Regions from separate parts of the Synechococcus sp. 60AY4M2 genome, predicted to be linked through region 1. Evidence: riboswitches for the same ligand, from Rfam matches in the RefSeq annotation. Region 1 holds a riboswitch; each other region holds the start of a gene.
What was found. Region 1 has a riboswitch for cobalamin ahead of metE (5-methyltetrahydropteroyltriglutamate--homocysteine S-methyltransferase). Riboswitches for the same ligand answer to the same signal wherever they lie in the genome.
Positions count from the first base shown of each region.

Region 2: it holds a riboswitch for cobalamin, as region 1 does, so the genes downstream of both, SYN60AY4M2_RS01900 (TonB-dependent receptor) here and metE (5-methyltetrahydropteroyltriglutamate--homocysteine S-methyltransferase) in region 1, are expected to answer to the same signal.
Region 3: it holds a riboswitch for cobalamin, as region 1 does, so the genes downstream of both, SYN60AY4M2_RS02665 (TonB-dependent receptor) here and metE (5-methyltetrahydropteroyltriglutamate--homocysteine S-methyltransferase) in region 1, are expected to answer to the same signal.
Region 4: it holds a riboswitch for cobalamin, as region 1 does, so the genes downstream of both, SYN60AY4M2_RS10275 (sirohydrochlorin chelatase) here and metE (5-methyltetrahydropteroyltriglutamate--homocysteine S-methyltransferase) in region 1, are expected to answer to the same signal.

Region 1 is NZ_AUMZ01000001.1:1,606,988-1,614,486, forward strand. It holds gene moaA (GTP 3',8-cyclase MoaA) at 1-502, shown strand, start outside; gene moaC (cyclic pyranopterin monophosphate synthase MoaC) at 507-1,601, shown strand; gene SYN60AY4M2_RS06960 (MoaD/ThiS family protein) at 1,576-1,839, shown strand; gene SYN60AY4M2_RS06965 (molybdenum cofactor biosynthesis protein MoaE) at 1,840-2,325, shown strand; tRNA gene SYN60AY4M2_RS06970 (tRNA-Arg) at 2,359-2,433, shown strand; cobalamin riboswitch at 2,448-2,653, shown strand; gene metE (5-methyltetrahydropteroyltriglutamate--homocysteine S-methyltransferase) at 3,059-5,302, shown strand; gene SYN60AY4M2_RS06980 (methyltransferase domain-containing protein) at 5,517-6,509, shown strand; gene SYN60AY4M2_RS06985 (FAD-dependent hydroxylase) at 6,512-7,499, shown strand, end outside.
Region 2 is NZ_AUMZ01000001.1:441,958-449,456, reverse strand. It holds gene SYN60AY4M2_RS01900 (TonB-dependent receptor) at 1-1,931, opposite strand, end outside; cobalamin riboswitch at 1,976-2,117, opposite strand; gene SYN60AY4M2_RS01895 (formylmethanofuran dehydrogenase subunit E family protein) at 2,199-2,762, opposite strand; gene leuS (leucine--tRNA ligase) at 2,857-5,454, opposite strand; gene SYN60AY4M2_RS01885 (ferredoxin--NADP(+) reductase) at 5,583-6,473, opposite strand; gene SYN60AY4M2_RS01880 (phosphoribulokinase) at 6,791-7,499, shown strand, end outside.
Region 3 is NZ_AUMZ01000001.1:603,923-611,421, forward strand. It holds gene SYN60AY4M2_RS02655 (pentapeptide repeat-containing protein) at 1-542, opposite strand, end outside; gene SYN60AY4M2_RS02660 (DUF1565 domain-containing protein) at 706-2,496, shown strand; cobalamin riboswitch at 2,588-2,729, shown strand; gene SYN60AY4M2_RS02665 (TonB-dependent receptor) at 2,769-4,712, shown strand; gene SYN60AY4M2_RS02670 (DUF1636 domain-containing protein) at 4,810-5,226, shown strand; gene SYN60AY4M2_RS02675 ((2Fe-2S) ferredoxin domain-containing protein) at 5,236-6,105, shown strand; gene SYN60AY4M2_RS02680 (hypothetical protein) at 6,109-6,762, shown strand; gene SYN60AY4M2_RS02685 (ArsA family ATPase) at 6,811-7,499, shown strand, end outside.
Region 4 is NZ_AUMZ01000001.1:2,332,223-2,339,721, forward strand. It holds gene SYN60AY4M2_RS10245 (30S ribosomal protein S1) at 1-196, opposite strand, end outside; gene obgE (GTPase ObgE) at 397-1,554, shown strand; gene SYN60AY4M2_RS10255 (hypothetical protein) at 1,496-1,864, shown strand; gene SYN60AY4M2_RS10260 (L-threonylcarbamoyladenylate synthase) at 1,886-2,593, shown strand; gene SYN60AY4M2_RS10265 (PAP/fibrillin family protein) at 2,649-3,278, shown strand; gene SYN60AY4M2_RS10270 (hypothetical protein) at 3,275-4,183, opposite strand; gene SYN60AY4M2_RS10275 (sirohydrochlorin chelatase) at 4,295-5,323, opposite strand; cobalamin riboswitch at 5,353-5,489, opposite strand; gene SYN60AY4M2_RS10280 (heavy metal translocating P-type ATPase) at 5,618-7,499, opposite strand, start outside.

The DNA of each region.
Region 1 (7,499 bases):
TATTGCCCGGGGATTTAGCCTCAAAGTCAATACGGTTGTAATGCGGGGGATCAACGATTGCGAGCTATTTGATTTCGTTGAGTTTGCCCGCAAGACAGGCGTGACAGTTCGCTTTCTGGAGCTGATGCGGGTCGGCTATGCCAACTCTCTCTATGAAGAACACTACGTTTCAGCACAAGAGTGCATTGCCCGTCTGCAAGAACGCTATACTCTAACCCCCCTTCCAGCGGCACCTGATTCGACAGCGTTTTACTTTACAATCGACGAGAATGTTAAAGTTGGATTTATTGCCTCTGAGTCTCAGCCCTTCTGCAGCAGCTGTTCCCGGTGGCGCTTGACAGCTGATGGTCGTCTCTTTGCCTGCCTATTTAGTGAGGAGGGTCTCTCGGTTCGAGACAAAACACCAGGCCAACGTCAGCAAATTTACCAGCAGCTTTTGGGGATGAAACCACTGCGCCGGGTTGAGCAGGTCTCACACCCAATGTACGGCTTAGGGGGCTAGCTCTATGGACAAAGCTGATCGTACATGGGCCCATCTTAATGCTCAAGGCCATCCGCATATGGTAGATATTAGCCACAAATCGGTGTCTTTGCGAACGGCCACAGCACGGGCAAGAGTTCAACTGCCACCTGCTCTCAGATCCTATGTTGTTGGCCAAGATATCCACCTGAAAAAAGGACCGGTATTTCAGACAGCAACCATTGCCGGTACAATGGCTGTTAAAAGAACTGACCAACTGATCCCCTTTTGTCATCAGATCCCTGTTGAAGACTGCACCTTTGATATCACAATTGATGATCACTTGCTTGTAACCATCCACTGCACTGTCAAGACCAGCGCTAAGACAGGGGTTGAAATGGAAGCTCTCTGTGGTGCGGCAACAGCAGCGCTGACAATCTATGACATGTGCAAGTCGGTGTCGCCCCATATCTGCATCCAGGAGATCCGCCTAGTAACTAAGTCCGGCGGCAAAAACGCCCTCCTGGAACGTCCCCTCTATGGCTTGGTGCTCACAGGGGGACGTAGCAAGCGCATGGGTCGCGATAAAGCGCTGCTGAACCCTTTTGGCAAACCCCACGCCGCCTATCTCTATGAACTGCTGCAGCCCTACTGCCAGCAGGTTTACTTGTCAGCGCGTGCCGGTCAGTGGTCGGGCACAGCTCTAGAGCTCTTGCCCACACTACCAGATCTAGTAGAAAGCGTTGGCCCGATCAGTGGCCTATTGACTGCCTTGAATACTCATCCTGAAGCTAACTGGTTGGTTGTTGCCTGTGATCTACTGAACCTTCGGTCAGAAACAATCCAAAAGCTGCTGGATCACTACCAAGCCGAAACAATCGCAACTTGCTATGTTAACCCCGAGCGCGGCTTCCCGGAAGCTCTTTGCGCCATCTATACTCCTCAAGCTGCAGCGGTACTAGAAAGGGCTTACGCGGAAGGGGTGTACTGCCCTGTGGAAATCCTCAGCAGGCAGCCCTGCACCCTAGTTACCCCCAACCATGAGGTCGAGCTCATGAACGTCAATACCGCCGAGGAGTATGCCACTTTCCAATCAGTTTGGGGTAGTTGCAGCCATGGTAACTCAATCTGTCCTAAGTAAGACCGTAACAATTCAATATGTAGCAGTGCTGCGGGAACAGGCTCAGCGGAGCAGCGAAGTGCTGCAAACCAGTGCAGCAAACTACCTAGAGCTCTATCAGCAGCTGCAAGCAAAGTATGGATTTTCGCTAGCAGCGGAGGACGTTAAGGTTGCTGTCAATCATGAGTTCTGTGACTTGACTAGGCCGATAGATGAAGGTGCCTTGGTAGTTTTCATTCCACCAGTTTGTGGGGGCTAAATGCTGCGTTTTCTAATTGTGGATAGCACCATCCAGCCAGCTGAACTCAGTCGTTTGCTCGTCAATAACACAGCGGGTGCCTTAGTAACCTTCGAGGGCTGGGTACGCAACCACAGCCAGGGCAAACCTGTTCTCAGCTTGGAGTACGAAGTCTACGAGATCCTTGCCCAGAAGGAGGGCGAGAAGATCCTCCGAGAAGCCCACGCCAAGTTTGGCCTCTGCGGTGCTGTTGCCTGTCACCGCCAGGGTCATCTTGCAATTGGTGATATTGCGGTTTGGGTTGGTGCTACAGCTGAACATCGCGGCGCCGCTTTTGCTGGAGCACGTTACATCATTGATGCAATCAAGGAGCGCTTGCCCATTTGGAAAAAAGAGTACTACTGGGGTGAGCCGCCGCGTTGGGTTTTGTGTCAGAAAGCAAAGCCTTTGTTCCAGCAATTCCATAAGAACGCTATTGCTCGGCAGCCTTGCGGCGATACCCCCTAGCCTCTCTGCTAGTATCAGTGAGGTACCTGACCTGGGGCTGTAGCTCAGCCTGGATAGAGCAAGCGCCTCCTAAGCGCTAGGTCGGCGGTTCAAATCCGCCCAGTCCCGCTAAAACCAGTGATAGGATAAAGTCTACTGTCGGTTCTGACGGGGATCAGCCGTCAGAGGCAACGGGGAAAGTGCAGTGAGAATCTGCCGCTGTCCCGCAGCTGTGAGCCGGTTTTGGACTTGGGATCCCTAGTTCGTTGTTGCAAGAGGCCTTGAGACGCAAGCCAGCCCCTCCAAAACTGAGCAAGTCAGAATGCCCGCCGGCGGTTTTTCCACAGTTCACCATATCTGCGAGGTACAGATATGCTCCCCATTTTGACGTTAGCCCGTTCCCGTCTCGAAGTTTTTTCATCGGCCTGCTTACGGATTTTCGACGCTCTCGGATCGTAGGCACTCAGTCAAAAGCGCGGACAAGAGAGCTGAGCAGTTAGCTCAGGGGCAGCTAGGAGGACGGTTGCTCGCTTTGGTTGCACAAAAGAGTCCTCTGGGCATCCCCCTGTGCAGAGTGGGCAAGCCGCCAGGGTGAAGGAACGCCTTGACAGCTCCGGCAGGTTTCCTGGCCTAGGGAAAACCTTCTGCCGGGATGCCACCGATAGGCATGTCGGCGGCCATCTCTTGCTGCCTAGGTTGGATGACAACTGGCGGCAACCTCAATTACCGAATTCGATTCAGGACAAGGTACCTTATGGCCATTGAAACTCAAACCCTAGGCTATGCCCGCATGGGCAAGCGCCGCGAGCTGAAGAAAGCCCTGGAGGCCTTTTGGGGCGGCACCCTGGAGGCGGAAGCCTTGTTGGCGACGCTGCAGGATCTGGAGAGTCAGGCCTGGCGAACCCAGCGACAGGCCAACCTCGACCACATTGCCGTAGGAGATCAAACCCTCTACGACCACGTTTTGGACTGGGCCACCTGGCTGGGGCTGATTCCCTCCCGGTTTCAGAGCTTATCAGGCCTGGAGCGCTACTTTGCCATGGCGCGGGGGCAGGAGGGGCTGCCGGCCTTGGAAATGACCAAGTGGTTTGACACCAACTACCACTACCTGGTGCCGGAAATTGAGGCCGACGCGATCCCTCAGGCCCATTTCGACGACTTCCTGGCCACGGTGCGACGGGCGCAAGGGATCCTAGGAAACCGCACCAGCCCCGTCCTCCTCAGTCCGGTTACCCTTCTTGCTCTAAGCCAGCGCTCTGGCGAGTTGCGGGGGGATCTGGAGAAGCTGCTTCCTCTCTACAGAGAACTCTTGCAGGAGCTGCAGCGCCTGGGGATCCGGGAAGTGCAAGTCCATGAGCCCATCTTGGTGACCAGCGAAGGCAAAAGTCTTCAGGAAGCGGTGGAGCAGACCTACCGCTGGCTTGCAAGCGTGGGGATCCCTCTCCACCTGGTTACCTACTTTGACGACTTGGGGGAGACTTACCCCTGGGCGGTGGAGCTTCCGGTAGCTGGCCTCAGCCTCGACTTCACCCGCGGCCACAACCTGGAACTGGTCAGAGCCCACGGCTTCCCCGCCGACAAGATCCTGGGGGCGGGGGTAGTGGACGGGCGCAACGTCTGGCAGATCCAGCCCAAAGCCGTTCTGGCCACTCTGCAAGAGCTGCAAGCCCTAGCCCCCAACCTGCGGGTGCAGCCTTCTTGCTCGCTCCAATTTGTGCCCCACGACGCTGCTCTGGAAACCCACCTGCCAGAGCCTTTGCGCAATGTTCTCAGCTTTGCCGAGCAGAAGCTGGCCGAGGTGGTTCTGCTGGCCCGCACCCTCAACGGCGAAGACACCGCCGCCCAGCAGCAGGAGCTGGAGCAGCAGTGGCAGGCCTTCCAGGACTTCAATCCCCCCAACTCTACAGTGCGCCAGGCCTTGGCCAACCTGACGGCGCAGGACTTCCAGCGCTCCCTTCCCTACGAGCAGCGTATAGGCCGGCAGGTCAAGCTGCCACCGCTGCCGACCACCACCATCGGCTCTTTTCCCCAAACCCCCGAAGTCCGGCAGTGGCGGGTCAAGTACAAAAAGGGCGAGATCTCCCAGGCCGAATACGAAGCTGCCATCGACGCCGAAATTGCCAAGTGCATCCGCATCCAAGAAGAAATTGGCCTGGATGTGCTGGTGCATGGTGAGTTCGAGCGCACCGACATGGTGGAATACTTCGCCCAACAACTGCAGGGCTTTGCCTTTACCGAGCACGGCTGGGTGCAGAGCTATGGCAGCCGCTGCGTGCGTCCCCCCATTCTCTACGGCGACGTGTCTCGCCCTCGCCCCATGACGGTGCGGGAGTTCAAGGTGGCCCAATCTCTGACTCAAAAGCCGGTCAAGGGGATGCTGACAGGGCCGGTAACCATGCTCAACTGGTCCTTCCCCCGCGTTGACGTTTCCCGTCGCGAGCAGGCCCTGCAAATTGCCCTGGCCCTGCGGGCAGAGGTGGCCGACTTGGAAGCTGCCGGAGCCGCGATGGTGCAGGTGGACGAGCCAGCGCTGCGAGAGGGGCTGCCCTTGAAAAAAGAGCGCTGGCCAGAATACTTAAGTTGGGCGGTGGAGGCCTTCCGCCTGACTACCGCTGGCGCCAAGCCCGAAACCCAGATCCACACCCACATGTGCTACTCGGAGTTCGGGGACATCATCGAGCACATCGAGCGTCTGGATGCCGACGTCCTCTCCATCGAAAACAGCCGCAGCAGCAACAAAACCTTGCTGCAGATTGCCCAAGCCGGCTATCGCCACCAGGTAGGCAACGGCGTTTACGACGTTCACAGCCCGGCGGTGCCCGACACCGAGCAGATTCTCCGGCAACTGCGCCTGGGAGTGGCCCACTTGCCGCTAGAGCAAACCTGGGTCAACCCCGACTGCGGCCTAAAAACCCGCCGCTGGGAGGAAGTGATCCCTGCCCTGAAAAACATGGTGGCAGCCACTCAGCGTCTAAGGGAGGAGCTCCAGGCCACCTAGCCCCCGGCAAGGTTGCTCAGGCCAGCGTCTCCTCCGCGGGCAACCGTGCGGCTACGACACTCCTAGGCCGCCTTGCGGCTGGCAAATAGGGCAAGATGAGAGTGGGGCTTTGCTCCGCTGGATCAACGGAGGCCAGAAGGGATCCCCGCTGTGTCTGTTGCCACCGCAGCAACAATCATCAATTGCCACCTCTAGCCATCTCAAGGTAGTTCTAATGAATCCAACACTCTGGGTTTTTTGGGGCCTAGTCCTGCTCCTAGCTATAGGATTGGGAGCCTACCTGTTGACCGCCCGCAAGTACCGCTCTCCTGAATCGGTAGCCCGCGCCTACGACGAATGGACGCGAGACGGGATCCTGGAGTTCTACTGGGGCGAGCATATTCACCTGGGCCACTACGGATCCCCGCCGCGGCGGAAGAACTTCATCCAGGCCAAGCACGACTTTGTCCACGAGATGGTGCGCTGGGGCGGGCTGGATCGGCTGCCGCCGGGGACGACGGTGTTGGATGTGGGCTGCGGCATTGGCGGTAGTTGTCGCATCTTGGCCCGCGACTATGGCTTTGTGGTGACCGGCATCACCATCAGCCCGCAGCAGGTGCAGCGGGCCCAGGAGCTCACCCCCCCCGATCTGCCCGTCCGGTTTCAGGTGGCCGACGCCCTCAACCTGCCCTTCCCCGACGCCAGCTTTGATGTGGTCTGGTCCATCGAGGCGGGGCCCCACATGCCGGACAAGGCTCGCTACGCCAGCGAGATGCTGCGGGTGCTCAAGCCAGGCGGCATCCTGGTGGTGGCGGACTGGAACCAGCGCGACGACCGTCAAAAGCCCCTCAACTTCTGGGAGCGGCTGGTGATGCGGCAGTTGTTGGATCAGTGGTCGCACCCCGCCTTTTCCAGCATCGAGGGGTTTGCCGAACAGTTGCAAGCCACGGGCCTGGTGGAAGGACAGGTGCAAACTGCCGACTGGACGCAAGAAACTCTTCCTTCTTGGCTGGATTCCATCTGGCAGGGGGTTGTCCGTCCCGAAGGGTTGCTGAAGTTTGGCTTGGTGGGCTTGATCAAGTCGCTGCGGGAGGTGCCCACTTTCTTGCTCATGCGCCTGGCCTTCGGCACTGGCCTCTGCCGCTTTGGCATGTTCCGAGCGGTGCGGGCCGCCACGCCGGCAAACTCCGCCCGCCCAGAAGTAGTTGCCCACAGCACTCAGCACTAGAAATGACAACCCTTGCTCCCACTCCGACTACCTTGGCAGCCGTTTACGACGTGATCATCGTCGGCGGCGGCATTGCGGGCTTGACCCTAGCTTGTGCCCTGCAGGGATCCGGCCTGCGCTTGGCCCTCATTGAGGCCCAGTCGGCTGAGGCAGTCAGGCAGCGCCCCTTGGCCTATGCCCTTTCGCCGTTGTCGATCCGCATCTTTCGGGCCATCGGGGTGTGGGAGGCGCTGGCTCCCCACATCACACCCTTTGCCCAGGTGATTCTGACCGACGCCGACGCTCCCCAGCGGGTGACGTTTAGGCCGGAGGATGTGGGGGAAACGGCAGTTTTCTACTGCGGCGAACATGCTCGGCTGCAGCAGGTGCTCCAGGAGCGGGTGGCTGCCGATCCCCAGATCACCTGCTACTACGAAGCCAGGGTGGAGAGCGTAACCTACGGGGAGGCTGCGGCTGAGGTAGAGCTGGAAACGACCCAAGGCCGCCGCCGGCTGGCCGCCTCCCTGGTGGTAGCCGCCGATGGCCTGCGCTCCCAAGTGCGCCAGCGGGCAGGGATCCCGAGCGACGGCTGGGACTACTGGCAGTCGTGTATCACCGCCCTGGTGGCCCCTGCCCAAGACCACCAAAACGTCGCCTACGAGCGCTTTTGGCCTGCCGGCCCCTTCGCCATCCTGCCCCTGCCCGGCAACCGCTGCCAGGTGGTCTGGATCCTGCCCCACGAGCAGGCCAAGGCCACGCTGGCCCTTTCCCAGGCCGACTTCTTGGCCGAGATGCAGCGCTACTACGGCGACCAGGGCGGCTACCTTACCTTGCTGAACCCGCCCCAAGTCTTCCCGGCCCGCCTGCGCCAGAGCCGCCGCTACTATCAGCACCGCCTGGCTTTGGTGGGGGACGCCGCTCACCACTGTCATCCCGTAGCTGGCCAAGGGCTGAACCTCGGCATCCGCGATGCCGCTGCCTTGGCCCAAGTGTTGCTGGACGCCTGGAGAC
Region 2 (7,499 bases), 1.2 Mb from region 1:
AAGTTCACCCTCAACGTGCGACCAACGCCGGGATAGCCGGGGAAGACTTCATACTGCTCATCCAGCAGGTTGTCGATCCCCATCTCTAGGCTTAGGTCCTCAGTCAACGGGATCCCTCCTCGCCAAGCTACGGTGGTGTAGCCTGGTAGGGATTCCGTGTTGGTGTTGTTGGTAAAAAAGCTCCCAATGTGATGGACTAAAATTGAGCTGTACCAGCCTTGCTCGTGACGGTAGGTCAGGCCTAAGTTCAGGCTATCGGCTCCCACAAAGGCTAGCTGCTTGCCAACTGTAGCTGGGTCAAGGGCGGCGCGAATGATGGGATCATTGAGGGTGTAGTTGGCAAAAAGCGTCCAGTTTTCCCCTAGCCGCACATCTAAGGCTGCCTCCAGGCCGGTATATTCAACCAGCCCAATATTTTCATAGGTTCCTCGGCGCGGCCCAAGGCTGACAAAGGTGATGCCATCGCGGATGCGGTTGTGGGCAAAAGTCAAGCGCAGCAGGCCAAAATCTCCCAAGGCTTGATCTAAGCCAATGTCAAAGCTTTCCCCTCGCTCTGGGCGGAGATTGGGGTTGCCATCCACTTCAAAAAAGCCGCGCAGCCGGAAGAACAATTCCGAGATCAAGGGAGTGCGAAAGCTGCCGGCATAGCTGGCCCTCAAGGTGGTGCCTTCCGCCAAAGCCCAGCGGATCCCTAGAGCAGGCGAGGTAGCCGAGCCGCTGGCCAAACTGCTGAAGTCCTGGCGGATGCCGAAGTCGAGGTGGAAACGGGGATCTGGGCTGTAATCCAGGCGGGCAAACAGGGCTCCCTGGTTAACCGTATCGTCGTAGTTGACATTGGTAGAACCCCTGGCAAACGAAAAAGTTGTATTGCGGGCTGAGATGGAGCGATAATCTGCCCCCAGGACTCCTTCTAGGTTTTCGCCGGCTTTCCAAGCATACTGGAGCTGGGATCCCCAGCTATCGCGCAGGATGAGGTCGCGGGATCCCTGGCTTTGCGGGGCGCTGAAGCGGTAGTTGAGATCGTCCAAAAAGAGTCGAGCTTGCAGGGATCCTGTCTCCTGAGTCCACAGCCACCTGAGATCCAGCAGCAGGTCGTTGGTGGTTTGCTCGGCATCGGGAGAAGGAAAGTCTACGCTACCGGGCACGCGGAAGGTTTTGTTGAGGTAGAGGGCGTTGGCCGTTAGGACTTGGTCTTCGGCCAGTTGCCAGGTGAGCTTGGCCTGCAAGTTGTGGTACTCCACCGCTGAGTTTTCCCGCCTGCCCGACTTGCCCAGCCGTCGGATGGTAAAGGGAAAGTCGTTGTTGCTCTGCAGGCGACGGTAGCTGAGCACCCAGCCCAGCTCCTGCCCTTGGCCGCGGCTTTGGATCCCTTGCTCATTGAGGCCATAGCTGCCGACCGCCGCTTCCACCACTGTCTCCGTTTCTGGCTGGGGCTCCACCGTGACGATGTTGATGACGCCGCCAACAGCGTCTGAGCCGTACAGGGTAGAGCCGCCGCCGGGGGAGACTTCAATTCGCTCGACGACATCGGTGGTGATTTGCGAGAGGTCAAACCCCCCGAAAAAACCCAGATCGTTGAGGGGGCGGCCATCCAACAGCACCAGCACCTGGGCCGTTCGCGCCCCTCGCATGAACTGAGAGCTGAGAGCCCCCAACTGGGTGCCGGCTGTGCCATCGCTGAGGATGCCGGGCAGATAGCGCAGGGCTTCCTGCACGGTTCTTGCCCCTTGCTCGCGCATCTGCTGGCGGGTGATGACATAGACGGGGCGGGAAGACTCTCGCAAGAGGCCAGGACGGCGAAACGGGGTGGTGACGGGTTGATTCAAAATCTCGGCGCTGAGGCCGGTATCCAAGACTGCTTGCGCCCAGGCTGGGATCCCCAAAACCCAACTTCCCAGCCCAAGGCTGAGACCTAGAACTGTCTTTTTCATGTCAGCTCCTTGCTCCGTGCAACGCGGAAGGGCTCTGAGCTGAGCCCTGAGCTGAAGCCGCAGGCGGGCATCCTGACTGAGGGCTTTTGCCCATCACAGTTGCGGCACAGCGCCGGATTTGCACCGGACTTTCCCCATTGCTTGCCCTGGCTGATCCCCAGAGCAACCTAGCGGCACAGCTTTCTCCTTAGTCCTTCTGGAAAAAGCCGTGCTAGGCATCATATCTCTCCCGCCCTGGAGTTCCCATCCTGCTGGGGGGGATCGGCGCTAGGGTCTAATCGTGAGACGGAAAAGAGCCTCGTCGGCCATTTGAAGAACTTCTTGCCCCGCTGCCATGAGCCGTTCTGGGGGCAGCTCTCGGTACTTAGCAATAAACCCAGGCAAGACTTGAAACTCCACTCGCTTGCCAGTTTCTCGATGGATGACAACACTGCGCATTTTGTCCAGGGAGTCCACCTCCACCAGCTTTAAGTTCAGCTTGCCCAAGCTGGCTCCAGTGGCGGCGTGCAACCCATCCACGATGCAGGCAAAGGGAATCTGGAGCGGCGACTCGTGAATGACTTCCACCACAAAGCGACTTGGGGAGGTGGGGGGGAGGGGACTTGCCAAGCCCAGCTCCTTGAGAGCCCGCATCCCCATGCGATAACCCACCACCGCCCAGGGGCCAGCACCGCCGTGGATTTCGGTAACTCGCTGGGTGGCAGCCTCAAGGGCAGCCGGAGGATTGGCAGAGCTGCTGGGGTGGGCCAGGGCAGGGATCCCGACCGCTAGCTGAATGGCCATCCACAGCAGAGGAAGCTGCTGCGGCTTGAGAACCCATCGCTTGCGCATAGGCAGACAAGAACTAAACCCCAAGGCAGTATCCTAAGCCCTGCTCCTGGGTCTTGCCTATGCAGGGGGGGAGGTTATCTGAGCAAACGGAGAGCTAGACAACCACGTTGACCAGCTTCTTCGGCACCACGACGACCTTCTTCGGCGTCGCCCCTTGGAGATACTTCTGGGCCGCTTCCGACTGCAGAGCCAGCCGCTCCTGCTCCTCCGGCGTGACATCGGCAGGGGCTTCAAAGGAGCCGCGCAGCTTGCCGTTGACCTGCACCACAATCGTTACCGTATCGGCCACCAGCGCCGCCGGGTCGTAGCTGGGCCAAGACTGGCGATGCACCGAGTCGGTACCGCCCAGGGCCTGCCACAGCTCTTCGGCAATGTGGGGGGCAAAGGGCGCCAGGAGCAAGACCAGGGTGCGGATCCCTTCGGCGTAGACGGGCGAGTCCGGGATCCCCGCCTCGGCTAGGGCATTGCTCAGCTTCATCAGCTCGGCAATGGCAGTGTTGAACTGGTACTCCTCCAGATCCTCACTGACTTCCTTGATGGCCGTGTGGACGGCACGGCGCAGATCTCTTTCCGCCTTGGTCAGGGATCCCGCCTCGACCTTGGCCTGCAAGGACGCCGTCCCGCCACCGCGACTGACAAAGTCGTACACCTGTCGCCAGACGCGGTTGAGAAAGCGAAACTGCCCTTCCACGTCGGCATCGTCCCATTCCAAGTCCTTTTCCGGCGGCGCCTTGAAGAGGATGAACATGCGGGCCGTGTCTGCCCCGTAGTTGGCCAGCACCTCTTCCGGATCCACGCCGTTGCCCTTGGATTTGGACATCGTAGCGTAGATAACTTGCAGAGGCTCGCCGGTTTCGGGATCCCGCGGATCGTTGGGATCCTTAACCAGCGCTGTGGGGATCCAGCGATCCTTGCCGGACTTGTTGGGGTTGTAGTAGGTGCGCGCCTGCACCATCCCCTGGGTGAGCAGGCGGGAGAAGGGCTCATCGAAATTCAGCAACCCCAGATCCCGCAGCACTTTGGTGAAAAAGCGGGCGTAGAGCAGGTGCAAGATAGCGTGCTCGATGCCGCCCACGTACTGATCCACCGGCAGCCAGGCGTTGACCAGATCCTTGCGGAAGATCTCGCGGTCGTTGCGGGGATCGCTAAAGCGCAGGAAATACCACGAGGAGCAGATAAAGGTGTCCATCGTGTCCGTCTCGCGGCGGGCGTCGGCACCACAGGCGGGGCACTTCACCTTTACCCAGTCCTCCAACTGGGCCAAGGGGGATCCCCCTCGCCCCGTCAGCTCCACATCCTCGGGCAACAGCACCGGCAGATCCTCCTCCGGCACCGGCACAATGCCGCAGTGGGGGCAGTGGATGATGGGAATGGGGCAGCCCCAGTAGCGCTGTCGCGAGATGAGCCAATCCCGCAGGCGGTAGTTGACCTGCCGTTCTCCCAGCCCCTGCTCTTCTAGCCAGGCGATGGCCCTTTCTACACTTTGCCCCGGGCCTTTGCCCACCGGGATCCCGTCCAGGGGGCCGGAGTTGATCAACACCCCCTCCCCCGTCCAGGCCGCCTGCAGATCTTCAGCACTCGTCACCCCCCCTTGGGGCGGCTGCACCACCAGCTTGATGGGCAGGCCGAACTGGCGGGCAAACTCAAAGTCCCGCTGGTCGTGGGCGGGCACGGCCATGATGGCTCCTGTGCCATAGCCCATCAACACGTAGTCGGCAATCCAAATGGGGATGCGCTCTTGGTTGACGGGGTTGATGGCGTAGGATCCCGTCCAGACGCCCGTTTTTTCGCGGTCTTCGGCGCTGCGCTCGATCTCGCTGCGGGCAGCGGCCTCGGCCCGGTAGGCCTTGACGGCAACCTCTTGCTCAGGGGTGGTGAGCTTCTCCACCAAGGGATGCTCCGGCGCCAGCACCATGAAGGTGGCTCCCCAGAGGGTGTCAGGCCGGGTGGTGAACACCGGCAGCTCCTCCCCTGTTTCGGTTTTGAAGACAACCCTAGCCCCTACCGACTGGCCAATCCAGTTCTCCTGCATGGTGAGCACCCGCTCCGGCCAGCCGGAGAGCTTCTCCAGGTCAGCCAGCAGTTGGTCGGCATAGGCCGTGATCTTGAGAAACCACTGCTTGAGGAGGCGCTTTTCCACCAGAGCTCCCGATCTCCAGGAGCGCCCTTCCGCATCTACCTGCTCGTTGGCCAAGACGGTCTGGTCCACCGGATCCCAGTTCACCGGCGCCTCCTTCTGGTAGGCCAGGCCCGCTTTGAAAAACTGCAGGAAGAGCCACTGCGTCCACTTGTAGTAGTCGGGGGCGCAAGTGGTGATCTCCCGCTCCCAGTCGTAGGAAAGCCCCAGCCGCTGCAGTTGATCCCGCATTTGGGCAATGTTCTGGTAAGTCCACTTGGCCGGCGGGATCCCCCGATCGATGGCGGCGTTCTCTGCCGGCAAGCCAAAGGCATCCCACCCCATGGGGTGCAGCACCGCGTACCCCTGCATCCGCTTGTGGCGGGCAATCACATCCGTGATGGTGTAATTGCGCACATGCCCCATGTGCAGGCTGCCACTGGGGTAGGGGAACATCGACAGGGCATAAAACTTGCGGCTTTCCGCCGTCAGCTCCCGCGTGCGATCCAACCCGAGTTCACGCCAGTGGGCCTGCCACTTGCTTTCGATGGCCGGAGGATTGTAGCGCGCGTCCACAGTCTAGGGCTCCTGGGGAGAACAGCTCTCGGCTTCAGGTGGGCTAAGATACCAGCATTTTGGCATGTTTTGCGGATCCCCGGCGCCGACGGGATCCACCGGAAACCAGTTAACCCAAAGGGATCCCCTCAGTAGGTTTCCTCGTGCCACCTGTTGGCCTTCTTCAGCTCCTTCTGGAACTTGCTCCAGTCTTGACCGGCTTGCTCGGCAAGGGGGGCCATGACGCTGTTGATGCCGTCCTCCATTCCCTTGAGGCCGCAGATGTAAGTGTAGGTGTTGGGCTGCTGCAGCATCTCCCACAGCTCGGGGCCGTACTCGGCCATGCGGTTTTGCACGTACATCTTTTTGCCGTCGGGGGTTTGCTGTTCGCGGCTGATGGCGTAATCGACGCGGAAGCGATCCCCATACTGGGCTTTCCAGGCCTCTAGATCCCCGTGGTAGAGCAAGGTGGACGTGGTGGGCACCCCAAAAAACAGCCAGATCTTGCCCTGATAGTTGGGATCCTCTTCAAACAGGTGCTTGATGAAGGCGCGAAAAGGGGCGATGCCGGTGCCGGTGGCAATCAAAATCAGGTTGGCGTTCTCATCTTCCGGCAGCAAAAAAGTTTTCCCCGAGGGCCCGGTGATCATCACCTCGTCGCCGGGTTTGAGATCGGTGAGGAAGCCGGAGCAGACCCCTACCCCCGGCTGGCCAGTTTCCTTATCCACGTATTCGGCCCGCTTCACGCTCAAAGAAACCGTGCGCCCCTCGCCATCGTCGCCATAGCGGGTAGAGGCAATGGAGTAGAGGCGGGGCTTGTGGGGCTTGCCCTTGTCATCTACGCCAGGAGGAATAATGCCAACGCTTTGGCCCTCCAGGTAGCGGTAGTTGGGATCCGGCAGGCTGAGCACAATGTGCTTGGTCAGGCCGGGTGCCCCTTCCCCCACAAGGGAGTAGGTCTCTACACACTGGCCGATCAGGGGCGCGTTGGGACGGTACAGATTGACAACAACTTCTCGCTTTTGGGCGCTGGCAACCATAACGGCGATCTGCTCCTGGCAATGGGAGAAAACTCTCTAGCAAACACCTTAGCAGCCCGCCCGCCCGAAGGGAACTTGCCGGAGGGGAACACCCCAGGCCGATCCTGAGAAAGCCCGCCCGGAAAACTTCTCTTCTCCTCAGTCGTCGCCGGGAAACAGGCAGTTTTTGTTAAATTGTTCCTTGACGCCGCCCGCCTCTCTGGCCTCAAGCTCGGTTGTGGGGGAGCGTCTTGTGGTAATATGCAAGACCATAAAGAACAGTAACTTTTTTAGAGGCTTCCTCTCAGTTTTGCCCTGCCCATCCCCAAGGAGTTCCCATGGCAAGCAGTCCTGAACGTATTGTAATGATCGGTGTTGCCGGAGATTCTGGCTGTGGCAAGTCCACGTTCTTGCGGCGGTTGGGGGACTTGTTTGGCCGGGATCTCATTACCACCATTTGTCTGGACGACTACCACTCCTTGGATCGCTACCAGCGCAAAGAGAAGGGCATTACGGCGCTGGATCCCCGCGCCAACAACTTCGACCTCATGTACGAGCAGGCCAAGGCGCTCAAAAATGGCCAGAGCGTGATGAAGCCCATCTACAACCACGAGACAGGGCTCATTGACCCGCCGGAGCGGGTGGATCCCAGCCCCATCATCGTCTTGGAGGGCCTTCACCCCATGTACGACGAGCGGGTGCGGGAGCTGCTGGACTTCAAGGTCTATCTGGATCTGGCGCCGGAGATCAAGATTGCCTGGAAGGTGAAGCGGGACATGGCCGAGCGGGGCCACACCTATGAAGATGTGTTGCGCTCCATTGAGGCCCGCCGCCCCGATTTCGAGGCCTACGTCGATGTGCAGAAGCGCTATGCCGATGTAGTCATCGAGGTGCTGCCCACCAAGCTGCTGCCGGAGCTGGATCCGGAGCACAAGGTGCTGCGGGTGCGCCTGATCCAGCGGGAGGGGGTGAGGTATTTCGACCATGTTTACCTCTTCGACGAAGGCTCCACCATCGACTGGATCCCTTGTGGCAAAAAGCTGACCT
Region 3 (7,499 bases), 1.0 Mb from region 1:
CCGTCAGGGGAGAGAACCAGGTTGGAGATGCCCTCGAAGTAGGCGTCGATGGTCTGCTGCTGGGTGATGATGTTCTGCTGGATGGTGAGGTCGCGGGAGATGACGTACTGCCGCCAGGCGATGTAGGCGGCCAGGAGGGCGATCAGGATCTGACCTGTAGCCCCGAACACCTCGCCCAAAGCCCCGATGGCCTCCCAGCTCAGGGATCCCAGGGCCGAGGAGGCTCCACTCCAGACCAATCCTCCCATCACCGCCAAGCCGAGAGCTGCTGCCGCCCACCCCAGGCTGGGCCAGGTGGTCAGCCACTGCCAGAGGTCGCGCCCGATCTGCACCCAGAGCGGCTGCCCCCACCAGCCGGCCAGGCCCAGCCAAGCCAGCACCGCCCCCCAGCCCAGGGCCGGCTGCCCTGCCCACTGGCCCAGCAGCAGCAGCAGGGCTGGGATCCCCAACAACAGCAGGTTGAGCAGGGGGCGCCCAGACGAGAGGGAAGCCAGCGGCAACTCTTGGGAGGAGCCTTCGCGGGCAAGGGCTTCGTCGGTCATGGCAAGGGTATACTCTAGGGGTAGCGTTGGATCTACAAAAAGAAGCCTGCATCAGTCCGTATTTGGAGTTGGGGAAGAGGGCAGGATCCTGCCTGTCAGGTTTGGTAGGATAGCCTCGACCCTCCTTCTTTCTCTGGCCCAGCCTGGTGTGGGGATGACTCCTATGATCTCTTCCTTATCGTTCATCCGTCTGCAGAAATCCGGCGAACACCAATTTACAGCAGTCCTGCCTGACTTGCGGTTGCAGCGTCACGGCTCCGCGACGCTGACGCGACTGGCCACCTCTTTGCTGTTGAGCACCAGCTTACTGCTGGCGGCAGGAAGGGATCCCAGTTGGGCGCAAACTTCCCTGGACACCGGCCTTTTGGAGAAGCAGGCCCTGCCCCAAGCGCCGCCGCTGCCGGACGACCGCCCCGCCATTTTTGTGGATGCCGCCAATGGCAGCGATACCCAAGGGGATGGATCCCGCAACAACCCCTTCAAGACCATCACCCATGCCATCAGCCGGGCGCCAGCCGGCAGCATCATCCAGCTTCTGCCGGGGGTGTACAGCGCAGAAAGCGGCGAAGTCTTCCCCATCCGCCTCAAGGCCGGCCTTATCTTGCGCGGGGACGAGTCCACCTTGGGAGAGGGCTACCTGATCGATGGCGGCGGCACCTACATGAGCCCGACCTTGGCCCGGCAAAACGTTGCCCTGCTGGCAGAGACCGGCTCAGAGGTGCGGGGGGTTACCCTGCGCAACCAGGGTCGGCGCGGCTACGCCCTCTGGGTAGAATCGGCTTCCCCGCGCATTCTCAACAACAGCTTTGTGGGCAGCATCCACGACGGCATTTTCATCGCCGGCGCCTCCAACCCCTGGATAGAAGGCAACCGCTTCTACAAAAACGGGGCCAACGGCATCTCCGTCTTGGGCACCTCCCAGCCCACCATTGTCAACAACCTCTTCCAAGAGACCGGCTTTGGCCTCACCATCGACCAGCGCTCGGCGCCGATTGTGCGCAACAACCGCATCCTGCAAAACCGCACCGGCATTGTGGTCGGCGGCAGCGCCCGTCCCATCCTGCGCAACAATCTCATTGCCCGCAACCTGGAGACTGGCCTGACAGCTATCACCACCGCCCAGCCAGATTTGGGCACGGCTTCGGATCCCGGCAACAACATCTTTGAGGGGAACGGCCAGTACGACATCCACAACGCCACCCGCGGCCTGCGCCTCAACGCCAATGGCAACCAACTGGCCGGCAAAACCAAAGGGGAGCTGGATCTGGCCGGCCAGACCACGGTGGCTGCGCTGCCCAGCAACGCCCCGCCACCCATTGCGGCAGGCGGCTTGACGCTGCCCACAACTCCGCAGGCCGAGCCTCCGGCTCCCAGCAGGGATCCCCAGCCGGCGGCGGCCTCTCCCACCTTGCCGGTGGTGACGGTGCCCCAATCGACTGCCCCCGTTCCCCCTCCTGCAGCGGGATCGGGAGGGCGCATTTTGCCCAGTGCCCCCCCTCAGCCGGCAGGCGCTCAACCCCAGGAGTTTGTTGCCGTCCCCTTCACCCCCGATGGCTCCACCACGCCTGCCCAACCGGTTGAGCCTGCTCCTGCCACTCCCGTCCGCCAGCAATCTGTGGCTCCTCTCACGGATATTACTACCCTCCTGCCACCCCCGGCTCGCCGACAAGCGGGCAGCAGCCCAACAACCCCCCCTGTTCCCGTTGCCGCGGCTCCAGAACCGGCGGTAGCCCCAGCAGAGTCGGCCACCCGCTTTCGTGTGCTGGTGACCCCCAAGGGCAGCGACGATTTGCAGCGGCTGCGGCAGCTCGTCCCCGAAGCGGTGGAGACCGTGTTCAACGGCAGGAGGGTGCTGCAGGCCGGCCTCTACGACAGCCGCAGCCAGGCCCAGTCAGTCTTGGATCGGCTGTTGGACGCCGGCTTTGACGCGGTGGCGGAGATGATCTTCCGTTGACCTCACTGCCCAGGGATCCCCCCCGGCAGGATAGGAACTCCCCAGCAGGGAATGTATGATGCCTAGCACGGCTTTTTCCAGAGCAATGGGGAGGAAAGCCGTGCCGTCAGGTTGTCCTGGGGATCAGCCAGGGCAAGCAATGGGGAAAGTCCGGTGCAAATCCGGCGCTGTGCCGCAACTGTGATGGGCTGAGGCCCTCAGTCAGGATGCCCGCCTGCGGCTTTGGCTCAAAGCTTAGCCCTTCCGCGTCGCACGGAAGCAGGAGCAACCGGATGAAAGTAACTGTATGTCTCAGCCTTGGGCTGGGGATCTTGAGTTTGGGGATCCCGGCCTGGGGGCAGGCAATCTTGGATACCGGCCTCAGCGCCGAGATTTTGAATCAACCCGTCACCACCCCGTTTCGCCGTCCCGGCCTGCTGCGAGAGTCTTCCCGCCCAGTCTACGTCATCACCCGCCAGCAGATGCGCCAGCAAGGGGCAAGGACGGTGCAGGAAGCCCTGCGCTACTTGCCCGGGATCCTCAGCAATGGCACAGCGGGAACTCAGTTGGGAGCTCTTAGCTCTCAATTCATGCGAGGGGCGCGAACGGCGCAGGTATTGGTGCTCTTGGATGGCCGCCCTCTCAACGATCTGGGTTTTTTCGGGGGGTTTGACCTCTCCCAAATCACCACCGATGTCGTCGAGCGAATTGAAGTCTCCCCCGGCGGCGGCTCTACCCTGTACGGCTCAGACGCCGTTGGCGGCGTGATCAACATCGTCACGGTGGAGCCGCAGCCAGAAACGGAGACGGTGCTGGAAGCGGCGGTCGGCAGCTACGGTCTCAATGAGCAAGGGATCCAAAGTCGCGGCCAAGCCCAGGATCTGGGCTGGGTGCTCAGCTATCGCCGTCTGCAAAGTAACAACGACTTTCCCTTTGCCATTGAGCGGCTGGGCAAGTCAGGCAGGCGGGAAAACTCGGCGGTGGAGTACCACAACTTGCAGGCCAAGCTCACCTGGCAACTGGCCGAAGATCAAGTCCTAACAGCCAACGCCCTCTACCTCAACAAAGCCTTTCGCGTGCCCGGCAGTGTAGAGTTTCCCTCTCCCGACGCAGAGCAAAACACCAACGATCTGCTGCTGGATCTCAGTTGGCTGTGGACTCAGGAAACAGGATCCCTGCAGGCAAGAGTCTTTTTGGACGATCTCAACTACCGCTTCAGCGCTCCGCAAAGCCAGGGATCCCGCGACGTCATCTTGCGCAATGGCTGGGGATCCCAGCTTCAATATGCTTGGCAGGCCGGCGAAAACCTAGAGGGAGTTTTGGGGGCAGATTATCGCTCTATCTCAGCCCGCAATACGACTTTTTCTTTTGCCAGGGGTTCTGCCAATATCAACTACGACGATACGGTTAACCAGGGGGCCCTGTTTGCCCGCCTGGACTACAGCCCGGATCCCCAGTTCCACCTCGACCTGGGCATCCGTCAGGACTTCAGCAGTTTGGCCAACGGCTCGGCCACCTCGCCGGCTGTGGGGATCCGGTGGGCAGTTGCCGAGGGAACTACCTTGAGGGCCAGCTACGCCGGCAGCTTTCGCACCCCCTTGATCTCGGAATTGTTCTTTCGGCTGCGCGGCTTTTTTGAAGTGGATGGCAACCCCAATCTCCGCCCAGAGCGAGGGGAGAGCTTGGACATCGGCCTGGATCAAACCTTGGGAGATTTTGGCCTGCTGCGCTTAACTTTTGCCCACAACCGCATCCGCGATGGCATCACCTTTGTCAGCCTTGGGCCGCGCCGGGGAACCTATGAAAATATCGGGCTGGTCGAATATACCGGCCTGGAAGCGGCTTTAGATTTGCGTTTGGGGGAAAACTGGACGCTTTTTGCCAACTATACCCTCAATGATCCCATCATCCGCGCTGCCCTTAACCCGGCCACAGTTGGCAAAGAGCTAGCCTTTGTAGGAGCCGATAGCTTCAATCTAGGCCTAAGCTACCGCCACGAGCAGGGCTGGTACGGCTCGATTTTGGTCCATCACATTGGGAGCTTTTTTACCAACAATGCCAATACGGAATCCCTGCCAGGCTACACCACCGTGGCTCTGCGCGGCGGGATCCCGTTGGCTGAGGCCCTGAGCCTAGAGTTGGGGATCGACAACCTGCTGGATGAGCAGTATGAAGTTTTCCCCGGCTATCCCGGAGTTGGCCGCACGCTGAGGGTGAACTTGCGGGGGCAATTTTAGCGATATCCCAGGCTGTTTTTAACTCTCCGGCTGACCACTTTTAGCGAGAACTTTCCAAGTTGATTGTCTGCTTTACGGTTTAGTTTGGATGCAACTTATGGCGATCTCAACCAACTCTCTATCTCCTAACTTTTCTCCATCGACAACTTCGGCTCAAGCTGAGGCCGAACATTACCTCTGGATCTGCACCACCTGCGGATCTCGCTGGGTGAACGGCCAAAAAGAAGGGACTAGCAAAGGAGAAATGCTCCTGGCCGCCTTGCAATCGCAAGTGCTCAATTCCCAATTGCACCTGAAGCCAGTTGCCTGTATGAGCGGCTGCAGCCATGCCTGCGTGATTGCCCTAGCAGCCCCGGGGAAGATGACCTATGTCTTTGGCGATCTCGATCCAAAAGATGTAGAGCCAATCTTACAAACGGCGGAGCTGTATTTGACAAAGCCCGATGGGATCCTGCCCTGGGCAGAGCGCCCCATCAAAAAGGGGGTGATTGCCCGCATTCCGCCAATCCAATAGGAGCAACCTATGGCCGCTTTCAGTCCCTGGATCACGCCCTTAAACCAGACTTGGCAAGAGGTTTTCCCCACCGGCTGGACAACCGTTTACGAAGGGATCCCGGCTCACATCGACTGTCTTGGGCCATTGCTCTATGAGCTCTTTCAGGAGCGCTGGGCCGAGATCCAAGTGGGCCAGGTGGTGGAGGGAGGAGTGCTGGAGGCGGCCTTCAAGGATCCCCCTGCTCTCTGTGTGCTCTACGACGGCTATTTGACCGTGGCCACCGAAACTTGGCATTTGCACCTGTGTCTAGAAGAGCACCAGGGCGGCCCCTACAGCAGAACTCCACCTGAGCTGCGCCGCAAAAGATTGGTCGGCCGCGCCGCCCTCTATCGCCGCCTCAATCCGCAGGGCCAGCCTCGCCAATGGGGGATCCAATTTTGGAACGGAGCAGAGGAATCGCTGCTGCAGATCTTTTTGCCCAGTCCCTTTTTGGGGCCAGGAGAAGACTACCTGCCCGAAGGCAAAGCCGACTATCAGAAGCTCTCCCTTTATGAACGCCTGCGGGCCATTTACGTCGAGGGAAAAGAGCGGATCCCGTATGAAGATAACCCCCTCAAGCGGCCCTATTTGGCGGTTTGCCGTTCCAGCCGCTGCTATCCTTCTCGCCACTATCAGCCCGTTGTGGAAGCTCTGCAATCGGCCCTGCGGGAAGCCAATTTGGATATTCAGGTCATTACTTCCGGATGCCTAGAAGTCTGTCAACAAGGGCCGGTGGTTTTTTACTCCGGAGATCGCACCTGGTACAAGCGGGTTACCCCCCAAGTAGCGCGGCAAATTGTCCAGGAGCATCTGCTAAAGAACTGCCCCTTGAAAGCTCACCTTTTTCCTGGAGATTAGCCTATGGTTAGCCTACAAGCTCTTGTCCAGTCCATCCCCAAGCCTCGCCGCGGGATCCCAGAAGTAATTTGGATCCAAGCCAGCCGAGATCTAGCCCAAGGTCGATTTTGGCCCAGCCTATTTACCACCATCGGCTGCCTGAGCAACATTGCCTATACCTGCACGCTTCCTTTTGTAACTGTTGGCATCATCGCGGGCACCACGTTAACTCGCCAAAGGGCAATTATTAGCGCTTCGATGATTTGGCTGGCCAACCAAATCTTTGGCTACACCTGGCACAACTATCCCCGTACACCTGATTCTTTTGCTTGGGGGTTGGTCTTGGGGATCGGCACGGTGGGGGTCGCTTTTGCTGCCGGCTACCGACCTCTGTTTTCTCAGTCCAAACCTATTAGGCCAAGGCAATTGCTGCTGAACTATCTTTGGATCCCAGCCATGCTGATCCTAGGGTTCCTTGCTTTTGAAGGGCTGATCTTGGCAGCCGGCCTGGTTCTGGGCGGAACGGAGGGCTTGACCCTGCCCATCTTGGCCAAGATCTGGCTGGACAACTGGCTGTGGACGGGATTTTGGCTTGGGATCCACGCGCTGCTGGCGTGGGACAGAGGACGCCGGTTGTGGTGGGAGAGGGGAAACTTCGCTGATCTGGAGCATCCCTAAGGGAGATCCAGGCCACAATGGGGGTGACCTGTGCCAGAAGGGATCCCTTTGCAGCCTGCTCAACTCGATTGTGGCGGGAGCGCTTTCCGCCTGTCTCTCCTTTCTCCTTGCCAGCGTCTGCTGCTGTTTAGCGGCAAGGGGGGCGTAGGCAAAACCACCCTCACCTGTGCCCTGGCCCGTCACCTGGCCCAGGCGCAACCAGAGCGCCGTCTGCTGCTCCTGTCCACCGATCCGGCCCACTCCCTGGGGGATGTGCTGGGGATCCCGGTGGCCGACGTTCCCCAGCCCCTGCCGGATTGGCCCAACTTGCAGGTGCGGGCTCTCCAGGCCGAGGTGTTGCTGCAGGATTTCAAGCAGACCTACGGCCCGGCTCTGGAGCTGATTGCCGAGCGGGGCAGTTGGCTGGCCAAGGAAGATCTCCTGCCCCTTTGGGATCTGGACTGGCCGGGGGTGGACGAGCTGATGGCCATCTTAGAGGTCAACCGGCTGCTGGCGGGCCAAGAGGTGGATACAGTTATCCTGGATACCGCCCCCACCGGCCACACCCTGCGGCTGTTGGAACTGCCCGACTTTCTCGACAATTTGCTGGCGGTGTTTGCCACCTTCCAGGCCAAGCACCGCGAGGTTGTCCAATCCCTCACGGGCGCCTATCGACCGGATGAAGCCGACGCCTTCCTGGCCCGCTTGCAGAGCGAGCTGGAGGGGGGCAAAGCCCGCCTCACCGACCCGGAGAGCAC
Region 4 (7,499 bases), 730 kb from region 1:
TGATGGACATCTCCTGCAAAGGCAGGAAGGCAGCCGTCTTGGCCCCAATATCGATCAACGCACCGCCCGGCTCCACCGAAAATACCGTGCCAGCTACAATTTCGCCAGGGCTGAAGTGATAGTCGTACTTATCCAAGAGGGCGGCAAAGTCCTCGGTGGTGAAACCTACATCGGCAGCAGCGGTGAATCGACTCATAGGGGTGTAACAGCAGAGCAGTTGATGCGAATTAGCAGTTGAACTTGTAAGGAACAGCTCCCATACTCGCTCACCCTCCCAGGCGGGACAGGCAATGGCTTGGGAAATACTATAGTAGCTTAAGAGGGCAGCTTTTGTGGCAAACTTCCTCGCGATCCTGCCAAGCTAGAGAGAGAGGGCCACAGGTGGGAGAGGGGCGATTGCACTTTATCGACCAGGCGGAAATTGAAGTGCAGGCGGGGAACGGCGGAGATGGCATTGTTGCCTTTCGCCGGGAAAAGTATGTGCCCGCCGGAGGGCCCTCAGGGGGCAATGGAGGACGGGGCGGCTCGGTGATCCTGGTGGCAGATCCCGGCCTGCAGACCTTGTTGGATTTTCGCTTTCAGCCGGTGATCAAGGCAGAACATGGGGCCAAAGGGGGGCCCAACCATCGCAGTGGCGCCAGTGGTGCGGATCGGCTGGTGCGGGTGCCCTGCGGCACAATGGTGTTCGACACAGAGACCGGCGAGCTGCTGGGGGATCTGGTGCAGCCCGGGGATCGGCTGCTGGTGGCTCGGGGCGGGAAAGGCGGCCTGGGCAATGCCCATTTTCTCAGCAACCACAATCGGGCTCCCCGCCAATTTACCAGGGGCCAACCGGGAGAGCGGCGACGCCTGCGCCTGGAGCTAAAGCTCATTGCCGAGGTGGGGATCGTCGGTATGCCCAATGCGGGCAAATCCACCCTGATCTCGGTGGTCTCGTCCGCCCGGCCCAAGATCGCCGATTACCCCTTCACCACCCTGCAGCCCAATTTGGGAGTGGTGCCCCATCCTGCCGGGGATGGGGTGGTGTTTGCCGACATTCCCGGACTGATCGAGGGGGCACACCGAGGGGTGGGGTTGGGCCACGACTTTTTGCGCCATGTGGAGCGCACGCGGGTGTTGATCCACCTGGTGGACGGCACAGCAGCAGATCCCGTCAGGGATTACCAAATCATTCAGCAGGAGCTGCGCGCCTACGGCCACGGGCTAAGCGACAAGCCGCAGATTGTGGTTTTGAACAAGATCGATGCCCTTGAGCCCCAGGAGGTGAGCGAGCGCACCCAGCGGCTGTCAATGGCTGCCGGTGCCCCGGTATCGGCCATCTCGGCGGTTGCCAGGCAGGGGCTGGAGCCCTTGTTGCAGCGGGTGTGGCAGTGCCTGGGCCGGGATCCGGATCTCCATCGACCCGCGGCGGCTAGCAAAATCCAGCCAGTTCGGGGGCAGGAGAATCTTAGAATAGGAGTGCCCCTGCCTTCCCAAAACTCAGAGATGAGCGGCTATGTATATCTCGGCGGAGGATCTGCCCCCCGATTTGCGCCAGATCAAGTTGGCCATTGAGCAGGCGGCCCAGGCGAGGGCGGGAGCTTGTGTGGAGCTGTTGATGCTCCTGCGGTTGTTGGAGGATCTGCACCGCACGATTTTGGAGGGGGCCTTCCGAGAGTCTTTGCCCAACACCCGGCAAGAGCTCTATCGGGTGCTTCAGGATTTGGAGGAAGCAGGCGACTGGCCCTATTTGCCTCGTCTGCATATTCAAGCGCTGATGCAACGGCTAAAAGATTGGCCGCAGGGATCCCTGTCGGTGCCGCCTACCCCTCGTTCTGGGGGAGTTGCGGAAGTGGTGGAAAGCCCTAGCCGCTCCGAGTCTTGAGGTTTTGCTTTTTTCTCCCGAATGGCCGAGTATTTTAAGCTCCATCCACAGCATCCCCAGGCCCGTTCCATCCAACGGATTGCAGCCGCTCTGCGGGAAGGGGCGGTCATGCTTTACCCCACCGATACGGTCTATGCCATTGGCTGCGATGTCACCCACAAGCAGGCGGTGGAGCGGGTAAGGCGTCTCAAGCGGCTTTCCAACGACAAGCCCCTCACCTTTTTGTGCCCTTCGCTTTCCCAAATTGCCCAGTATGCCCAAGTGAGCGATCCCGCCTATCGGCTGATGCGGCGGCTGATCCCGGGCCCGTTTACGTTTTTGCTGCCGGCCACCAAGCTGGTGCCCAAGTTGGTCATGGATCCCAAGCGGAAAACCACCGGCATCCGCGTGCCCGATTCGGCCATCTGTCAGGCGCTGTTGGCCGAGCTGGGCAATCCCATCGTCTCCACCTCGGCCAAGCTGGGCGGGGATCCCGTCGGCTCTTTGGAGGTGGGTTTTGACTCTGCTGGGGATTGGGAAGAGGGGGGAATCTTTACCGCCGAGGAAATGCGACAGTTGGAGAAACAGGTGGATTTGGTGCTGGATGACGAGGCTCCCTATCGGGCCCAGGTCTCGACGGTGATCGATCTCACGGGGCCGGAGCCGCTGCTGGTGCGGGCCGGCTTGGGGTACGAGCAGGTGGCGGATCTAATAAATCTAAATCTGAAGCCGGTGGAAGCGGAGGGTTGAGGGCAGAGGGATCCCGTGTTCTCTAGAATAGGGCCGGTGCCTGTGGAGTGTGCCCATGCCTGAGTCTTTGGCTGAGCAAAAGCTGGCCCTGTTGCGCCTGCTGGAGGGGGCTGACCGAGGCCGGAAGGTTTCCCCTGACCAGAAAGCCCAGATCTTGTCTCACATTGCTGCTTTGGAGGCGCTCAACCCCACCCCCAGGCCAACCTCTGTTCCTGAACAGTTGGAGGGGAACTGGCTTACCCTATTTACCACCAGCACAGACCTGCTGCGGCTGGCCCAGTTGCCCCTTCTGACCACCGGCGAGATCTACCAGTGCATTCGGGCCAAAGCTGGGCGGGTCTTTAACGTGGCGGAGATCCAGGGATCCGGCTGGCTGCAGGCTTGGCTGCCCCGGGGAGTTGTGGCGGTGGCGGCCCGCTTCTACCCAGAGTCGGAATGCCGGGTCAGGGTCATTTTCGAGCGCTTGGTGCTCGGATCCCAGGCCTTGATGAGCTACGAGATCGAGAGTTTTCTCTATCTGCTCGAGCGGGATCCCAAACGGATCCCGGCGGTGCAGATCGACGTTCGCCGCCGCGAGCCAAGGGGTTGGCTGGATATCACCTATTTGGATGAGGACCTGCGGATTGGGCGTGGCAGCGAAGGGAGTGTGTTTGTCCTGCAGCGGGTGAGCCGAGGCTGCGGCTAGCCGGAGGTGCCAGAGAGTTCGGCGGCGGCAATTTCAGAAGCAGTCGTCTTGGGAGTTAGGGTAGAGCCTATCTCCCAGAGGGTCTGCAGGGCGCGGTAGGACTCCCGCAAAGTCCGCAACTCCTGTTGGGATTGCTCCAGTTGCCGGGCCCATTCCTCCTGTTGGGAGCGCAGCTTTTGGTTTTCGGATTTTGTGCGCTGCAGGAGGCGCTTAAGTTTTTGCTGCTGCTGCTGGAGTTGGGCCCGCTCGGCTTCCGACTGCTGCAGTTGGATCCCTTGCCGTTCCAGCTCTATTTTTAGGGTGGTAACTTGCGATTGAAGTTGGCGGAGCCTGTGGCGCAGTTCCCGCTCTGGTGTGGGTTTGGCCGGTTTGGAGTTTGGGGAAGAGGGCGGGGGTGATGTTTGGAGATTTTGCAAGTGCCGTTGCAACCGTTGGGCTTGGGCCTGCAGAACTCGGCACCGCTGCTGCTCGCTGCGCAGTTGCGCTTGGGGGCGTTCGCAGGTTTGGATTTCGGCTTTCACCTGCTGCTTGGTGCGGTCGAGGATCTTTTGGTGGCGAAGCTGGGTTTGGCGGATCTCCTCAGCCACTTGCAGAGGACGCGGATCCACTTCGGGTTGCCGCGGCCTACCACCGTGATCGGCAGGATCGAAGGGAGACACAGCCGCCAACAGCGATTCTCGAAAGTCAGGCCAGGAATGCGACTGCAGACCCATCTGAACCAGCCGCCAAACCCCGTAGGAGGCCCCAATTGCAGCCAGGAGCCCAGGGATCCCGGCCAAGGACAGGGAAACCTTGGGCAGGGTCGGCAGGATCTGATCCAGCAGGCCCACCACCAACGCGAAGACAAAGATCCCGCTCCCCGCGGCAGCGGCACCTGAGACCCAAGAGGAGCGGGAGAACATCATCGTTTCTGTTTTTTCGCTAGCAGAACCACCGGAGCAGGAGAACCAGAGGTCAGGTTCACAGATCGCCTGCCTGCATCTCAGTTTATCCCGCCGGCAGCCTCTGTTTCTCGCTTAGGGCACTTGCCAAGCCCGCTGGTGGTAGCTCTGCAATTCGGCCCAGGGATCCGCTGCTGCTGCGGGGGTATGGCCGTGGTTGTGGTGATGGTGAGAGTGATGGTGATGGGATCCGTGCCCATGGGAGTCATGGTCATGGTGATGAGTATGCCCCGCTCCCAGCTCTGCGCTCACCGCCAGGCGAAACTTGCAGAGGTGGCAGTTCATCAGGGTTTGGCCCTGGAGAGCTTCCTGCTCCAGTTGCTGCAGGCTGTGCAGCACCGCGTCCACAAGGCCCAATTCCGGCAGCATCAGCCAGTCGATCTCGGGGTATTGGCGTCGCCGTTCTTGCACCGCCGCCTCGATTTTTTTCACCAGCACCCCTGTAAAGAGAAAATAGGGCAGCACAACCACCCGGCGCGGCTGCCAAGAGAGGGCCCGCTCCAGACCCACCGGCAGGCGGGGATGGGTGATGCCGATAAAGCAGGTTTCCACGGCAGCAAACCCGGATCCTTCCCAAAGCAGCCGGGCCAGCTTACAGGCTTCGGCGTTGGCTTCGGGATCGCTGGAGCCGCGACCGACAAACAGCAACACCGTTTCCGCCCCTGGGATCTGCTGCGGCTGGGCAGCCAGCAGAGTGGCCAATCGCTCCCGCAACAGTTGCAAGATCTCGACCCGGATCCCCAGCGGCCCGCCGTAGTGGATGCGCAACTGCGGGTGGAGGGCCTGCAGACGATCCAGCTCCACCGTCACGTCGAACTTGTTGTGGCGCGCCCCAAAAAGCAGCAGCGGCAGGGCCACGATCTCCTGCCACCCTTGGGCCAAGCATTGTTCCACCCCCTGGGCAATACTGGGCTGGGCTAGCTCCAAAAAGCAGGGGATCACCGGCCGATGGGGGGTGAGGGATTGATAAACTTGGGCCAGCTCCAGAAAGGCTTGCTGCCCTTCAGGGTCACGGGATCCGTGGCCGATGAGCAACAGGGGCAGGGGGACAACAGGAGACTGCCCAACCGCAAGCGGAGGGGAAACACTGAGGGTATTCAACACAAAAAACTCCGTTCCTTGTGAATCGCAAGGGGTACAGGACAACGGCAGGTGGGTGTTCTGGCTGAGGGAGGGATCCCATCACAGTTGCGTCACAGTGGCGGACTTGCACCGCGCTTTCCCCAGTCTGCCTGAGCCTTTTAGGTTAGCTTGCCGCTTGTCGTTCACCAAGCCCCCTGGGGGGGATGTCCTTGTCTGCCAGAAGATAGCCCTGAGGCATGAGCGGTACGGCAGACTCATGCTCAAAGGGCAGCAAAACTGTTGCCGCGCTAATCCCCCTTGCCCCTGGGAGAGGGCCTAACGCCGGCCCGCTGGTCTGGGGGGCTGAAAGTGTCGCAGGCGCAGGGCATTGGCGACCACCGAAACGGAACTCAGGGCCATGGCTGCCCCCGCCAGCATAGGGTTGAGCAACCAGCCTGTAAAGGGATAGAGCGCCCCAGCGGCAATCGGGATCCCCAGCGTATTGTAGATAAAGGCGAAGAAGAGGTTCTGGCGGATGTTGTTGAGGGTGGCCCGGCTGAGTTGAATGGCTGTGGCGACTCCCCGCAGATCCCCCGACATGAGGGTAATATCGCTGGCGGCCATCGCCACATCCGTACCTGTGCCAATGGCGATCCCCACATCGGCTTCTGCCAGAGCCGGAGCATCGTTAATGCCATCTCCCACCATCGCCACCCGGTGTCGAGGTTGTCTGAAGCTGCGAATGTAAGCTGCCTTCTGATCGGGGCGGACTTGGGCAATTACCCGCTGAATGCCTGCCTGCCGGGCAATCGCTTGGGCCGTAGTGGGGTTATCCCCGGTTAGCAGGATCACCTCTAGACCCATCTGTTGCAGCTGTTGCACTGCCTCAGGAGAGGTGGGTTTGAGCGGATCGGCAATGGCCAACAGCCCCACCAGACTCTGGGATTGCGCTACGCCGATCACCGTTTTGCCCTGGCTTTCCCAATTCTGAACCCGCTCTGACCAAGAGGGATCCCAAGGGATCCCCATCTCCTGTAGCCAGCTCAGCCGACCGATGCGGATCCACTGGTCTTCCACCCAGGCTTCTGCCCCACTGCCTATCCTTGCCTGAAAATGCTGGGCAGGAGGGATGGCAATTTTTTCCGCTTCGGCTTTCTGCACCACCGCCTGGGCCAAAGGATGTTCCGAGTGCCGCTCCACCGCCGCTGCCAGGCGCAACACCGTCAGGGGAGAGGAGCCGTGGGCCCAAATATCGGTGACGGTAGGGCGACCTTCGGTCAGGGTGCCAGTTTTGTCCAAGACCACCGTGCGCAAGTGGTGGGCCAATTCCAGGCTGTCGGCACTTTTCACCAGGATCCCCAATTCTGCCCCTCGTCCCGTGGCCACCAGGATCGAGGTGGGGGTTGCCAACCCCAGCGCACAAGGGCAGGCGATGATCAGCACCCCAATCGTGTTCACCAAGGCCAGCGTCAGGTTGTCCGCCAGCACCCACCAGAGCACGAAAGTTAGAACTGCCACCCCGATCACTGCCGGCACAAACCAGGCAGTCACCCGATCCGTCACCTGTTGAATTGGGGCTTTGGATCCCTGAGCTTCCTGCACCAAGCGCACGATCTGGGCCAGAACTGTGTCTTTGCCCACCCGCCGCGCTTCCATCACAAAGCTGCCCGTCCGATTCAGCGTTGCCCCAATCACCTCATCCCCCGCCGATTTGAGTACAGGCAGGCTCTCGCCGGTCACCATCGACTCGTCGAGGGTGGAGGATCCCTCTAGGATTACCCCATCCACCGGCACCTTCTCGCCGGGGCGCACCCGGATCCGATCCCCCACCTGCACCTCCCGAATGGGGACATCCTGCTCCACCCCCTGGCGGATTACCCTCGCCGTTTTCGGTTGCAGCCCGATCAGCTTGCGAATGGCTTCGGAGGTTTGCCCCTTAGCCCGTTGCTCCATCCACTTGCCCACCAGGATCAAGGTGGTGACCACCGCCGACACTTCGTAATACACATCGGGATGCAGTCCCTGCCGATGGAAAGAGTCGGGGAAAACCGTTGGGAAAATGGAATAGAAGAAAGCCGCGCTCGTCCCTAAGGCCACCAGCGTGTTCATATCCGCCGAGCGCCGTTGCCAAGCGGCCCAAGCGCCTCGATAAAAATGCTTGCCCACCCAAAACTGCACCGGAGCCGTCAGCAGCAACTGCAACCCAGGATTGTGCAGC